DNA from 2 places in the Acidovorax sp. LjRoot194 genome. Region 2 is predicted to be linked to the other one. Evidence: predicted binding sites of a transcription regulator. Region 2 holds the regulator's gene; the other holds the start of a gene.
The links. The regulator HrcA, encoded in region 2, represses chaperone genes, less so after heat shock. The targets are predictions, from matches to a motif close to TTAGCACTCNNNNNNNNNGAGTGCTAA.

Region 1 (7,271 bases), 3.3 Mb from region 2:
GAACGCCTGCTGCGCGCCTCGTCGTCCTGGGACGAGGCCGGCCGGCCCGGAAAGCCCTGATGGACGCGTCACAGCCCCTGTACGACCTCGCTCCGCTGGCCCGCATGATGCTGCTGGGCGTGGTGATCGCCCTGGGCCCGCTGGCTTGGGTGGGGCTGCGCAACCGCGGCAGCTCACCGCTGCGCCGTCTGCAGGCCCTCACGGTGCTCACGCTATTCCTCACCTTCGATCTGGTGCTGTTCGGTGCGTTCACGCGCTTGACCGACTCGGGCCTGGGCTGCCCCGACTGGCCCGGCTGCTATGGCAGCGCGAGCCCGGTCGGCGCGCGCACCGAGATCGCTGCGGCGCAGGAGGCGATGCCCACGGGCCCGGTCACACACGGCAAGGCCTGGGTCGAGATGATCCACCGCTATCTGGCCACCGGTGTCGGCGTGCTCATCATCGTGCTGACGGTGTCTGCCTGGGTGCAGCATCGCCGCGCTGCGCGGGGCGAGGGCGAGCGACCGCCGCTGAGCCCCTGGTGGCCGACGTTCACGCTGTTCTGGGTGTGCCTGCAGGGCGCCTTCGGTGCGCTGACAGTGACCATGAAGCTCTTTCCTGCCATCGTCACGCTGCACCTCATTGGCGGCCTGGTGCTGCTGGCGCTGCTGTGTGTGCAGGCCGTGCGCCACACCCACAGCGCGCTGGGCAAGGCGCCCGTGGGCATCTCCGCCGGTCTGCGCCGTGGGTTGGTGTGGACGGGCGTGTTGGTCAGCGCGCAGGTGGTGCTGGGCGGCTGGGTCAGCACCAACTACGCGGTGCTGGCCTGCACGACCTTTCCCACCTGCCAGGGCAGTTGGTGGCCCGACATGGAGTTTGCCCAGGGCTTTCAGATCTGGCGCGCGCTCGGCATGCTGCAGGACGGCAGCCACATCAGTTTTGCGGGCCTGACCGCCATCCACTACGTCCACCGGCTTGCGGCCTATGTGGTGCTGCTGGCGCTGGGCCTGACCGCATGGCGCCTGCACCGCACCGGCGCGCTGCCGGTACAGGCGCGGTGGCTGGCGGGCCTGGCGCTGCTGCAACTGGCCACAGGCTTGTCCAATGTGGTGCTGGACTGGCCCCTCGTCGCCGCCGTGCTGCACACCGGTGGCGCCGCGGCGCTGGTGGTGGTGCTGACCTGGGCGCTGGCGTCCAGCCGCGTGGCCGCTGCCACCCACAATGTCCCCGCGCGTTCGAGCGCATCGAGAGTCTCCGCATGACCGCTGCCCCCGCCCTTGTCTCCCCGCCGTCACGCTTTGCGCAGTTCTATGCGCTGACCAAGCCGCGCGTGGTGCAGCTCATCGTGTTTTGCGCGCTCATCGGCATGGTGCTGGCGGTGCCGGGCATGCCCACGGCGGCGCAGTTCGGTCTGATGGTCATCGCCTGTCTGGGGGTGTGGCTGGTGGCCGGCGCGGCGGCGGCCTTCAACTGCATCGTGGAGCAGGGTATCGACGCCAAAATGAAGCGCACCGCCTGGCGCCCCACGGCCAAGGGCGAGCTGTCCAACGCCCAGACGCTGCTGTTTTCGGCCGCGCTGTGCGCAGCCGGCTCGCTGCTGCTCTACTTCTGGGTGAACCCGCTGACCATGTGGCTGACTTTCGCCACGTTCGTCGGCTATGCCGTGATCTACACGGTGATCCTCAAACCCCTCACGCCGCAGAACATCGTGATCGGCGGCGCGTCCGGCGCCATGCCCCCGGTGCTGGGCTGGGCGGCCATGACGAACGATGTGGGCCCCGAGGCGCTGATCCTGTTCCTCATCATCTTCCTGTGGACGCCGCCGCACTTCTGGGCGCTGGCGCTGTACCGCGTGGAGGACTACCGCAAGTCCGGACTGCCCATGCTGCCCGTGACCCACGGCAACGAGTTCACGCGGCTGCAGGTGTTTTTGTACACGCTGATCCTGTTCGCTGGCTGCCTCATGCCCTTCGTGTACGGCATGAGCTCGTGGATCTACCTGGCGGCTGCGGTGGTGCTCAGCGCGGGCTTTTGCGGCTATGGCTTTGCGCTGTGGCGCAACTACTCGGACGCGCTGGCGCGCAAGACCTTCCGTTTTTCACTCATCCACCTGAGCGTGCTGTTCGCGGCGCTGCTGGTGGACCACTACGTGCTGTAAATACCATGCTCAAGAGAAATGCTCTTAAAACGATAGCTGTTGCCGCCCTGTCCATCAGCGGTGGCGGGCTTTTGACGGCATGCACAGAGAAGAAGGCCGAGTTCCGCGGCGTGGACATCACCGGCGCAGACTATGCCCGTGACCTGCCCCTGACCGACCACAACGGCCAGCCGCGCCACATCAAGGACTTTGCCGGCAAGGTGGTGGTGGTGTTCTTCGGCTTCACGCAGTGTCCCGATGTCTGCCCCACGTCGATGCAGGAGCTGGCCGAGGTCAAGCAGATGCTGGGCAAGGACGGCGAGCGCCTGCAGGGCATCTTCGTCACGGTGGACCCGGAGCGCGACACCCCCGAAGTGCTCAAGGCCTACATGACCAACTTCGACCCCAGCTTCCTGGCCCTGCGCGGCACGCCCGAAGAGCTGGCCGCCGTCGCCAAGGACTTCAAGATCTACTACAAGAAGGTCGACGGCAAGACGCCCACGAGCTACACGATGGACCACTCCGCCGGCAGCTACGTGTACGACACGGCAGGGCGCCTGCGAGTCTACAACCGCTACGGCAGCGGCGCGCAGGCGCTGGCTTCGGACGTCAAGGCGCTCCTGGGCGAGGCGGCCTGAGCCGGGCGGGCTGCCCGCCTCCATCACCTCCATCGCCCCGCCACGCCTGCGTCGGCAGTGCGTCGCGAAACGACAAAGGGCCCGCTTGCGGGCCCTTTGTGATGGTCATGGGTGCACCCCAGTGCCTTTACTCAGCCTTGATGCCCCGCATGGCGATCACACCGCCCAGCAGGTTGGTGTCGGCCTTGATGCGGTTGGCCAGGCCTTCGGGCGAGGTGCCCACCACCTGCCAGCCCTGCTGGAACAGCTTGCTGCGCACATCCGGGCTGCGGGCGATCTCGCTGATCAGCGCCGCCACCTTGGCCTGGATGGGCTTGGGCATGGTGGCCGGGGCTGCGAAGGCGTTCCAGATTTCCAGGTTGAAGTTCGTGATGCCCGCTTCCGCGAGGCTCGGTACATCCGGCACCAGCGGGCTGCGGCCCGCGGACGTGACGCCGATGGCGCGCAGCTTGCCGGCCTTGACCTGGGCCTGGGCCAGGGCGGGCGGCAGCAGCGCCATCTGCAACTGGCCGCCCAGCATGGCCGTGGCTACCTGGGGATAGCCGGGGTAGGGCACGTGCACGGGGTTGATGTTGCTGCGCGACTTGAGCAGTTCGGTGCCGATGTGGCCGACCGTGCCCACGCCCGGCGTGCCGTAGCTCCACTTGTCGCCACCATTGCGGGCGGCCACGAAGAATTCGCGCGCATCGGCCGTTGCCGACACGCCCGGCTGGCTCACAGGCGCGGTCAGCACCAGCGGCGAGGTACCGATCAGGCTCAACGGCGCCAGGTCCTTGATCGGGTCGTAGGGCACGGCCGGATTGAGCATCTTGGCGATGGTCATGTTGCCGTTGATCATCAGGCCGATGGTGTGGTCGTCACGCGCCTTGGCCACCGCATCGGCACCGATGTTGCCACCCGCGCCCACCTTGTTCTCCACGATCACCGGCTGGCCCAGCGCTTTGGACAGGGGCTCGGCGATGGTGCGTGCCGTCAGGTCCGGGGAAGAGCCTGCGGGAAAGCCGACGATGATGCGCACCGGCTTGGTCGGCCAGGCCACGGATGCCGCAGCCGCAGCGGGAGCAGCCGCCGCCGCTGGTTTGGTGGCGGGCTTCTGGGCGGACTGCTGCGCTAGGGCCCAGGGTGACAGGGCGGCAAGCGCCAATGCCAGGGCGGCGCGGCGGGGAACAGGGCGTGACAAGAGCATCTCCTTGGAATTATTCGTTCGGGAGGCTGGAATGGCAAAGGGCCCCGACGGGGCCCTTTGGTGTGTATACCAGCCGCGAAGCAGCGATGTTAACGCGCTACTTCGTGCTGCCGCTGGCAAACCGTGCGCATGCTTATGCGTATTCCGCCAGCGCCTTCTTCATCTTCTTCATCGCAGCCACTTCGATCTGGCGGATGCGCTCAGCGCTGACTCCATAGACAGCAGCCAGTTCGTGCAGCGTCATGCCGCCCGAGCCGTCGTCGTTGACCTTGAGCCAGCGCTCTTCCACGATACGGCGGCTGCGGTCGTCCAGGCTTTCCAAGGCCGTGGCGATCCCATCGGTGGCCAGCGCGTCACGCTGGCGCGACTCGATCATGGCGGTGGGCTCATGCGAAGCGTCGGCCAGGTAGGCGATGGGGCCGAACGCCTGTTCGCCGTCATCCGATGGAGCGGGGTCCAGCAACACGTCGCCGCCCGACATCCGGGTTTCCATCTCGATCACTTCTTCGCGCTTCACATTGAGCTGCGCGGCCACCGCGTTGATCTCGCTGTCCGACAGGGTGTCACGGTGCGTCGCAGCGTCGGCGGCTGCAGCGTCGGCCTTGAAACCCTGCTTCATGGACCGCAGGTTGAAGAATAGCTTGCGCTGGGCTTTGGTGGTGGCCACCTTCACCATGCGCCAGTTCTTCAGGATGTATTCGTGGATCTCGGCCTTGATCCAGTGCATGGCGTAGCTCACCAGGCGCACGCCCTGTTCGGGGTCGAAACGCTTGACGGCCTTCATCAGGCCCACGTTGCCTTCCTGGATCAGGTCGCCGTGGGGCAGGCCATAGCCCAGGTACTGGCGAGCGATCGACACCACCAGGCGCAGGTGCGACATCACCAGGCGTCCGGCGGCATCCACGTCATTGTTGTCACGCAGTTGGCGGGCGTAGGTTTGCTCTTCCTCGGGGGTGAGCAGGGGCAAGCGGTTGACGGCCGAAATATAGGCGTCCAAATTGCCCAATGGGGGCACCAGCGCCCAGGGGTTGGAAGGCGCCAAAGTCGTCGTCGCGGTTCCATACTGAATGTTCATTCCAGGAATCCTTTCCTCTAAGCCGTGAATATTAGCACTCGTTCAGATCGAGTGCTAAACCACAAGTTCCCTCTGGTTGTTCGTCCATGGTGCCATGGCCCGCATGACGTCGGGAGTAGGGCGGCATGCGTCGCGAGTGTCGGCCAATTCGCACGCAGGCCATTGATTCATATAGGATTAATGTGAGCTTTGATCCCATCTAATGACTGCAAGTGACCTCCAATAGGCGCGGTCATTGCTGCAAATGATGCAGCTAACCGCCCGCATTTTTGGTGATTCTTGCGTCGGCTATCTGCAATTCAGCGTGGGAAACGATTGTTGCCATTTACAGAACAGTCAGTTCGCGACCGGACGGTTTTTCTTTGAACACCACCGGCGTACAGTTCAAACCATCGATGAGCCGAACCCGCAAGGCGACTCACCGAGCCCGGTTCAAGAATTGTTTTGTCCCGGCTTTATTGAGACGCTTTTTAACTTCAAGGACTTTCATCATGAACAACACCGCACGCTTCCTCTCCATCGCCGCCGTTGCCGCTTTCGCTTCCTTCGGTGCACAAGCCGACGAAGCCGACGCTTCGCAATACGTGTCCAAGTTCGAAACCAACCGCACCCGCGCCGAAGTGGCTGCAGAAGCTGCCACCGTCGCCCAGAACCGCAGCATCGAGCCAGCAGGTTCGCGCGTCGTGACCTCCAAGTCCACCGCTGATCGCGCTGCCGTGCGTGCCCAGGCTGCCGACGCTGTGCGCACCGGCCAGATCCCTTCGGGTGAGCAGGGTTGATCTGAATCCAATCGATTCAGCGTCCCGTATCACTGAGTACCTAGGTACTTTCGATCCTCATCTTTATTCACCCGATTGCACAGGAGTTCCATCATGAACAAGACCGCACGTTTCCTCTCCATCGCCGCTGTGTCCGCTTTCGCTGCCTTTGGCGCCCACGCTGACGAAGCCGATGCTTCGCAGTTCGCTGCCAAGTTCGACACCAACCGCACCCGTGCCGAAGTGGCTGCAGAAGCCACCAGCGTGGCCCAGACCCGCAGCATCGAACCCGCAGGCTCCCGCGTGGTGACTTACAAGTCCACCGCTGATCGCGCTGCCGTGCAGGCCCAGGCTGCCCAGGCTCTGCGCGCAGGCCAGATCTCGTCGGGCGAAATCAGCGCGATGTAATGGCTGGGCTCTGGCCCCGCTGACAAGAAAGGCGCCTCGGGCGCTTTTTTTGTGGCTATGCGCACTGTGCGCCGCCGGGCGCTGGCCGGGGGCAAAGCTTGCGAGGTGCAAATCAGCCAGGCAACGATGATTCGCGCGCCTGCCGCTCGAACACATCGAGCGCCAGCGGCCTCCCGAACAAGTAGCCCTGAAAAGACCTGCAGCCGTGCGCCAGCAGAAACTCATGGTGCGCCGTGGTCTCCACCCCTTCGGCGATCACGTCCAGCCCCAGGCTGTCCGCCAGCGCAATGATCGAACGCGCAATCGCTGCGTCGTTGGGCTCCTGCAGTACCCCGCGCACAAAGCCCTGGTCGATCTTGATCTGGTCCAGTGGCAGGCGCTTGAGGTAGCTCAGCGACGAATAGCCCGTGCCGAAATCGTCCAGCGAAAAGCCCACGCCGTGGGCTTTCAGGGCGCGCATGGTGGCGATCACGCTGTCCACGTTGTCCAGCAGCAGGCTCTCGGTCAGCTCGAGCTTGATGCGCGTGGGGTCCGCCCCCGTGTCCTGCAGCAGCTGCAGCACCTGGGCCACAAAGTCGTCCTGCAAGAACTGCCGCGCGCTCACGTTGATGGCCAGCGCCAGCCGGGCCAGGGCAGGGTCCTCGCGCCAGAGCGCCTGCTGGCGCAGTGCGGTCTGCATCACCCAATGGCCCAGCGGCACGATCTGGCCGGACTCCTCGGCCTGCGCAATGAACTCCGCTGGCGGCACCATGCCGCGCACCGGGTGCATCCAGCGCACCAGGGCTTCGGCGCCGATGACGTGCCCGCGGCTGTCCACCTGCGGCTGGTACAGCAGCACAAACTGCGATTGCCGCAGGCCCGCATGCAGTTCGGCTTCCAGCTGGGCGCGGCGGTTCACCGCCTGCTGCATGTCGGGGTCGAAAAACCGCAGGGTGTTGCGCCCGGCGTCCTTGGCGCGGTACATCGCCATGTCTGCCTGTTTGAGCACTTCGTCCACCGAGTCCTGGTGGCCCCGCAGCAGCGTGATCCCGATGCTGGCCGAAAAATGGTGCTCGTGGCCTGCCAGGACCGAGGGTTGGCGCAACTGGGC
Region 2 (7,271 bases):
AGAGACAGCTTGGGCGCCGCCTTGGCCCGCCCCAGCGACAAGGCGCGGGCCGCCGCCTGATAGGCCTTTGCACTGGCGGCTTCGGCCGCTTCCAGGCGCTCCAGATCGGTCGCGGCATCCAGCTGCTGCATCTCGCCCTTCCAGCCCCTCAGCAACGCCGGAAGCTCAGCGGGTGTGCGCTTGTACCGGCGCGCGAGCGTCATCCATTGCGAGATGCGCGTGTCGAGCTCTGCCAGACGCTGCGGGTCGATTTCTGCGTGCCGCAGGTACAGCTGCAGCGAGTGGGCCACGTCGCTCGCCTGGGCGAGGCTCGATGCCAGGATATCGGCAAGGCTTGCGAACTCGGGCTCGATATGTTCCTGCCCATGCAGCAGTGCATGGGCACGGCCAATGCCGGCCAGTGCGCCCGTGTCGTCGTCCTGCAGCGCATGCAGCGCACCCTCGGCACCGTCCAGCAAGGCCTGGGCATGCGACAGGCGCTTGTGCTGGGCGTCGAGTTCTTCCCATTCGCCATCGGCGGGCGAGAGCTTATCCACCTCGCCGATCTGCCATTGCAGCCGTTCGCGTTCCTGCTGCAAGTTGGCTTGGGCCTGACGGGCCTGCTCCAGAGTTTTTTGATCGGTACGCCACCGCGTCCAGCGCGTCGACGTGTCGGCGCTGTTCAGCCCTGCGAACGCATCCAGCCGCCCGCGCACGGAGTCCGGCCGGGTCAGGCTTTGCCAGGCGTGTTGACCGTGGATGTCCAGCAGCAAGTCTCCCAGCGAGCGCAACTGCGCCGCTGTGGCGGGCGTGCCGTTGATCCAGGCGCGGCTCTTGCCCTGCACATCGATGGTGCGGCGCAAGAGCAACGGCCCGTCGGTCTCGAAACCAGCATCTTCCAGCCAGGGCGCGATGTGGGCAGGGTTGTCGAATTCGGCGCAAAGGTCCGCCTTGGTCGCGCCTTCTCGAACCGTGCCGGCATCTGCGCGCGAGCCCAGCACGAGCTGCAGCGCGTCGATGAGGATGGACTTGCCTGCACCGGTCTCACCGGTCAGCACAGTGAACCCGGGGCTCAGTTCCAGCTCCAGCGACTCCACGATGACAAAGTCACGCAGGGTGATGCGTCGCAGCGCCATGGTCAGGAGCCTCCTTCGTTCCAGCGCAGCTTCTTGCGCAGGGTGGCAAAGTAGTTCCAGCCCAAAGGATGCAGAAACCGCACGCAGTGCTCTGAGCGTTTGACCAGAATGCGGTCGCCGTGCAGCAGCGATGCCAGCGACTGCATGTCAAAGTTGGCGCTGACATCCCGGCCGCTGACCACCTCGACGGCCACCTCGGTGGCATCCGACAGCACAATGGGTCGGTTGGACAAGGTGTGGGGCGCGATGGGCACGAGCACCCAGCCCGGAATGGAAGGGTGGAGCATTGGTCCGCCGGCGGACAGCGAATACGCCGTCGACCCGGTGGGTGACGCGATGATGAGCCCGTCGGCACGCTGGTTGGCCACAAAGCGCCCGCCCACCTCGACGCGCAACTCCACCATGCCCGATGTGGCCCCGCGGTTGACGACCACGTCGTTCATCGCCAGCGCCTCGAACACCACTCTTTCATCGCGCACGACCCTGGCGTGCATGAGCGGCCTGAGGTCCTCTTCGTATTCGCCCCGCAGCATGGGCGCCAGCGTGGCCTGATAGGCATCGAAAGGAATATCGGTGATGAAACCCAGGCGCCCCTGGTTGATGCCGATCAGCGGCGTGCCGAAGCGGGCCAGCCGGCGACCGATGCCCAGCATGGTGCCGTCGCCCCCCACCACCAGGCCCAGGTCGCACTGGGCGCCTATCTCGTCTACAGTGAGTGCTGGGTAGTGCGCCAGGCCCATGTTGCTGGCAGTCTCGGCTTCGAGGGCCACTTCGCAGCCCTGCTGTTCTAAAAAGTGAGCGATACCTTCGAGTGCCTGGCGCGAAGTGTCGCCTGCAGAGCCCGCTGATGAAGCCTGGTACTTGCCTATGAGGGCGACATGGCGGAAATTGGAGGTCATCACGAAATTACATCATTAAAATCATTCCATGCTCGATGACCGTGCCAAGTTGTTGCTCAAAGCCCTGGTCGAGCGTTACATCGCCGACGGGCAGCCCGTGGGCTCAAGAACTCTGTCGCGCGCGTCGGGGCTGGACCTGTCGCCCGCGACCATCCGCAACGTGATGGCCGACCTGGAGGAGCTGGGCTTGATCGCCAGCCCGCACACCTCTGCCGGACGCATTCCTACTGCGCGGGGCTACCGGCTGTTTGTGGACACGATGCTTACCGTGCAGCGCGACTCATTCATGCCCGCGCAGCTCGCGCCGGAGCAGCCTCAGAAGGTCATCGCCAACGCGGCACAGCTGCTGTCCAACCTGTCGCAGTTTGTCGGCGTGGTCATGGCGCCCAGGCGCACCTCTGTTTTTCGGCACATCGAGTTTTTGAAGCTGTCAGAACGGCGCTTTCTGGTGATCATCGTGTCGCCGGAAGGGGATGTGCAAAACCGCGTGATCTTTACCGAGGTCGACTACTCCGCATCGCAGCTGATAGAGACCTCGAATTTCTTGAATGCTCACTACGCGGGCCTGGCCATGGAGCAGGTGCGCGAACGCCTGAAGTCCGAGGTGGATGCGCTGCGGGGCGAAATCGCATCGCTCATGCAGGCCGCGGTGAATGTGGGTTCCGAAGCCATGTCGGCGGCGCAGGACGAGGTGGTGATATCCGGCGAGCGCAACCTGCTGGCCGTGAGCGATTTTTCCAGCGACATGGGCAACCTGCGGCGGGCCTTCGATCTCTTCGAGCAGAAGACCCAGATCCTGCGTCTGCTGGACATCTCCAGCCAGGCAGAAGGCGTGCGGATCTACATCGGCGGCGAGAGCCACGTGGTGCCGTTCGAAGAACTGTCGATAGTCAGCTCGCCCTACGAAGTGGACGGCAAGGTGGTCGGCACGCTCGGCGTGATCGGCCCTACGCGCATGCCGTACGACCGGATGATCCAGATCGTGGACATCACCTCCAAGCTGGTGTCCAACGCGCTCAGCCACCGCAAGTAAGCCCCTACAATACGGCGCTTGCCCCGTTGTGTATGCAGCGCAGGAGCATGGCTTGGGGCGTTAGCTCAGTTGGTTAGAGCAGAGGACTCATAATCCTTTGGTCGTTGGTTCAAGTCCAACACGCCCTACCACCACCATCCACCATCGATGCGTGGGCGGTGTTTGCAGATCAAAGCCATTTTTCTTGCCGGCTTCAGCCCGTTTTCCTTTTGGACGTGCTGCAGTGCATTACAATCTCGGCTTGCGCTGAATTGTGCTTTTGTTGATGTGCTGCTAGCAGCAAGGGTCAGCAAGAAAATGATGATTTTCAAGGGCCGCCAAGAAATCATGCTATAATTCAAAGCTTAGCGGCTGTAGCTCAGCTGGATAGAGTACTTGGCTACGAACCAAGGGGTCGTGGGTTCGATTCCTGCCAGCCGCACCAATGTTTAAAGCCTGCAATCGCAAGATTGCAGGCTTTTTCATTTGTCCCAGCGTTTCTCGCTGACAGGGGAGATCTGCGATGAGCAAGGCCTTTACCAAAGAAACCGATGCGTCCGATGACGACGAGTTGGTACTGCCAGCGTTACCCGCTGGCGGCAAGAACTACATCACCCCGGCCGGATATGCGCGGCTGCGGGATGAGTTGCTGGACCTGATCGACAACGAGCGCCCCAAAGTGGTGGAGGCCGTGCACTGGGCTGCCAGCAACGGGGATCGGTCTGAAAACGGCGACTATCTCTACGGCAAAAAACGTTTGCGAGAGATCGACCGGCGCATTCGCTTTCTCACCAGGCGGCTCGAGATTGCCGAGGTGGTGGACCCCAGCCTGCACGTGGGCAGCGACCAGGTGTTCTTCGGCGCCACAGTCACTTACATCGATGACGAAGGGGTTGAGCGCACGATCACCATCATGGGCATCGACGAGGCGGACAGCCGCGAGTCGCAGGTGAGCTGGATCTCGCCGGTGGCGCGTGCGCTCTTGAAGGCACGGGTGGGGGATGAGGTGCAGCTGCCTACGCCCGGTGGCGTGCGAAGCCTTGAAGTGGTGGCGGTGCAGTACCCCCAGCGCATCGAAGCCGCCGGCTAGCAGCATCAACAGCGCGGCATCGTTACGTCACTTCAGGTCACGTCAATTCGATCGTTCGCTCACTAGCTCCACCTCACACCAGTTGACGCTGATGCGGCGCACAGCGCAGCGCTGGCGCCCGCTCAGGCTGCCTGCGGCGTGATGCGAACGGCGCGAATGACGGCCTGCGTGCGCCGCAAGTTGCGCAGCGCAGTTTCGAGGTGGATCTGGTCGCGCACTGCCACGATGAAGCGCAAGTCCGTGGTGTCCAGGGCTGCCTCGTCATCCATGTCCACATGGGTGATGTCGGCTTCCGAGCTGGCCAGTTCTGCGGCCACGCGGGCGAGCACGCCTTTGCCGTTGGTAACGGTCACGACGACGCCGGTTTCGAACATGCGCGTGGGCTCGTCAGACCAGTCCACCGCAATGAACCGCTCGCTGTCCTTGTGCTGCAGCCGTTTGGCCACGGTGCAATGCGCGTTGTGGACGACCAGGCCCTCGCCACGGCCCAGGTAGCCGACGATGCTGTCTCCCGGCACAGGGCGGCAGCAGGTCGCATATTGCACCGAGGCGTTTTCGCTGCCGTCCAGGGTCACCGCGCCTTGCGACAGTGTCTCGTGGGACGTGTAGCGCTCCCGCGTCATGAGCAGGGCGTCTGGGCGGTGGCCGTGTTCGGACATCAGCACCATCAGCCGCTTGGCCACGATGCTGGCGATGCGTTTGCCCAGGCCCAGGTCGGTCATGAGCTCGCTGCGGGTCCGGTTGCCGGTAAAGCGCAGCAGCTTGTCCCACAGGGGTTGTGTTTCTGCAGACACCGGTGGCAGTTGCTCCAGCCCCTCGGCGCGGATGGCCTGGGTCAGCAGTTTTTCGCCCAAGCCTTCGGATTCAGTCTGGGCCAGGGTCTTGAGGTAGTGCCGGATTTTCGAGCGTGCGCGGCCGGTGCGGACAAAACCCAGCCACGCCGGGTTGGGCGTGGACACTGGCGCGGTGATGACTTCCACCACATCGCCGTTCTTGAGCTCGGTGCGCAGGGGTACCTGCTCGTTGTTGATCTTGGCGGCCGTGGTGCGGTCGCCCACATTGCTGTGGATGGCATACGCAAAGTCGACCACCGTGGCGCCACGCGGCAAGGCCATGATCTGGCTCTTGGGCGTGAAGACGTACACCGCGTCGGGGAACAGGTCGACCTTCACGTGGTCCCAGAACTCCGCCGCGTCGCGGGTTTCGTTCTGGATGTCGAGCAGCGACTGCAGCCACTTGGTACCCAGGCGCTCGGCAGACGTGCCGTCGCCATCCTGTGCCTTGTACAGCCAGTGCGCTGCCACGCCGGCTTCGGCAATGACGTGCATCTCGTCGGTGCGCATCTGGAACTCGATGTTCACGCCCGAGGGGCCTACCAGGGTGGTGTGCAGCGACTGGTAGCCGTTGAGCTTCGCAATCGCGATGTGGTCCTTGAACTTGCCCGGCACGGGCTTGTACATCTGGTGCAGCACACCCAGTGCGGTGTAGCAGTCTGTCACCGTGGGCACGATCACGCGGAAACCGTAGATGTCCGTCACCTGGGCAAAGCTCAGGTGTTTGAGGTCCATCTTCTGGTAGATGGCGTACAGGGTCTTCTCGCGGCCGGCCAAGCGCACCTGCATGCCGATCTTGGAGAAGGCGGCATCGACCTCGGTCTGCACCCGCTGCACCAGGTCGCGGCGGCGGTTGCGCGACTTGTTGACCGCCTTGGACAGCGTGGCGTAGCGCCAGGGGTGCAGGTGGCGGAACGACAGGTCCTGCAGCTCGCGGTAGGTCTGGTTCAGGCCCAGGCGGTGGGCGATGGGTGCGTAGATCTCCAGCGTTTCCGACGAGATGCGGCCCCATTTGCTGCGCGGCATGTCCGACAGCGTGCGCATGTTGTGCGTGCGGTCGGCCAGCTTGATCAGAATGACTCGGACGTCGCGGGCCATGGCCAGCAGCATCTTGCGGAAGGATTCGGCCTGGTTTTCTTCGCGGGTGTTGAACTGCAGCTTGTCCAGCTTGGTGAGTCCGTCCACCAGTTCTGCCACCGGTGCGCCGAAGCGGTCGATGAGGTCCGCCTTGGTGACGCCGCAGTCTTCCATGGCGTCGTGCAGCAGCGCTGCCATGAGCGCCTGCGCATCGAGCTTCCAGCTGGCGCACTGGGCGGCCACGGCAATCGGGTGCGTGATGTAGGGCTCGCCGCTGTTGCGCAACTGGCCTAGGTGGGCCTCGTCGGCAAACCGGTAGGCCTGGCGCACCTGCTCGATGCTGGTGGCGTCCAGGTAGTCCAGGCTGTCGGTCAGCGCGGCAAAGCTGGCCGCAGCTGCATTGGCCGCCGCTGCAGCTGCCGAGAGTGTCCCTGCCGAGGGCGAATCGCCAGGCCGGGGCTGCGTTGCAGAAGGTGAGTTGAGCACCGCGTTCATGCCTTTAATGTAGCGCGGGAGCGCACCCGGCGAGTTCGGCGCAAAAAAAAGCACCGCTGGCGCGGTGCTTTTTGCGGGCGCGGCCCGGCAGAAACCTCAACCAGGAACCTTCTTGAGCATCTCCAGACCCACTTTGCCTTCGGCGATTTCGCGCAGGGCGGTCACGGCGGGCTTGTTGCGGCTTTCGATACGGGGAGCATGGCCCTGGCTCAGCATGCGAGCGCGGTAAGTGGCTGCCAACACGAGCTGGAAACGGTTGGGGATCTTTTCCAGACAGTCTTCTACGGTGATGCGTGCCATGGGGTGTACTCCGGGATTCAGGTGATATTGAGCGACTGGAAGGTGTCAGCACGCGCGCGGCGCTGGGCGGCGTACTTCAGGCGCTGGGCATGAACCACGGCTTTCAGGTCGAAGAGCGCGCGTTCAAACAACTCGTTGATTATAACGAAGTCGAATTTACTGACCTGGGCCATCTCTTCGGCCGCGTTCTTGAGGCGCACTTCGATGACGTCGGGAGAGTCCTCGCCCCGGCGCTCCAGGCGCGAGCGCAGCTCTTCCCAACTGGGCGGGAGGATGAACACCAAAATGGCGTTGGCAAACGCCTGCTTGATCTGCAAGGCGCCCTGGAAGTCGATCTCCAGAATCACGTCCGTGCCCTGGGCAATGCGCTCCTCGATGGCTTTCTTGGAGGTGCCATAGCGGTTGCCGTGGACGTGCGCCCACTCGACGAAAGCGTTGCCTTCGATCATG

Region 1: rpoH (RNA polymerase sigma factor RpoH) is a predicted target of HrcA. The motif match lies at 5,047-5,073, and genes of this name have one in related genera.

The regions. Positions count from the first base shown of each region.
Region 1 covers NZ_CAXUQB020000001.1:4,618,174-4,625,444, reverse strand. Annotated here, with positions in the region: gene ACSQ3N_RS20990 (SCO family protein) at 1-60, shown strand, start outside; gene ACSQ3N_RS20985 (COX15/CtaA family protein) at 60-1,241, shown strand; gene cyoE (heme o synthase) at 1,238-2,137, shown strand; gene ACSQ3N_RS20975 (SCO family protein) at 2,143-2,754, shown strand; gene ACSQ3N_RS20970 (Bug family tripartite tricarboxylate transporter substrate binding protein) at 2,882-3,940, opposite strand; gene rpoH (RNA polymerase sigma factor RpoH) at 4,074-5,015, opposite strand; gene ACSQ3N_RS20960 (hypothetical protein) at 5,507-5,794, shown strand; gene ACSQ3N_RS20955 (hypothetical protein) at 5,888-6,181, shown strand; gene ACSQ3N_RS20950 (EAL domain-containing protein) at 6,294-7,271, opposite strand, start outside.
Region 2 covers NZ_CAXUQB020000001.1:1,322,574-1,329,844, forward strand. Annotated here, with positions in the region: gene recN (DNA repair protein RecN) at 1-1,115, opposite strand, end outside; gene ACSQ3N_RS06100 (NAD kinase) at 1,118-2,014, opposite strand; gene hrcA (heat-inducible transcriptional repressor HrcA) at 2,043-3,047, shown strand; tRNA gene ACSQ3N_RS06110 (tRNA-Ile) at 3,102-3,178, shown strand; tRNA gene ACSQ3N_RS06115 (tRNA-Arg) at 3,395-3,471, shown strand; gene greB (transcription elongation factor GreB) at 3,550-4,116, shown strand; gene ACSQ3N_RS06125 (RelA/SpoT family protein) at 4,239-6,521, opposite strand; gene rpoZ (DNA-directed RNA polymerase subunit omega) at 6,618-6,821, opposite strand; gene gmk (guanylate kinase) at 6,839-7,271, opposite strand, start outside.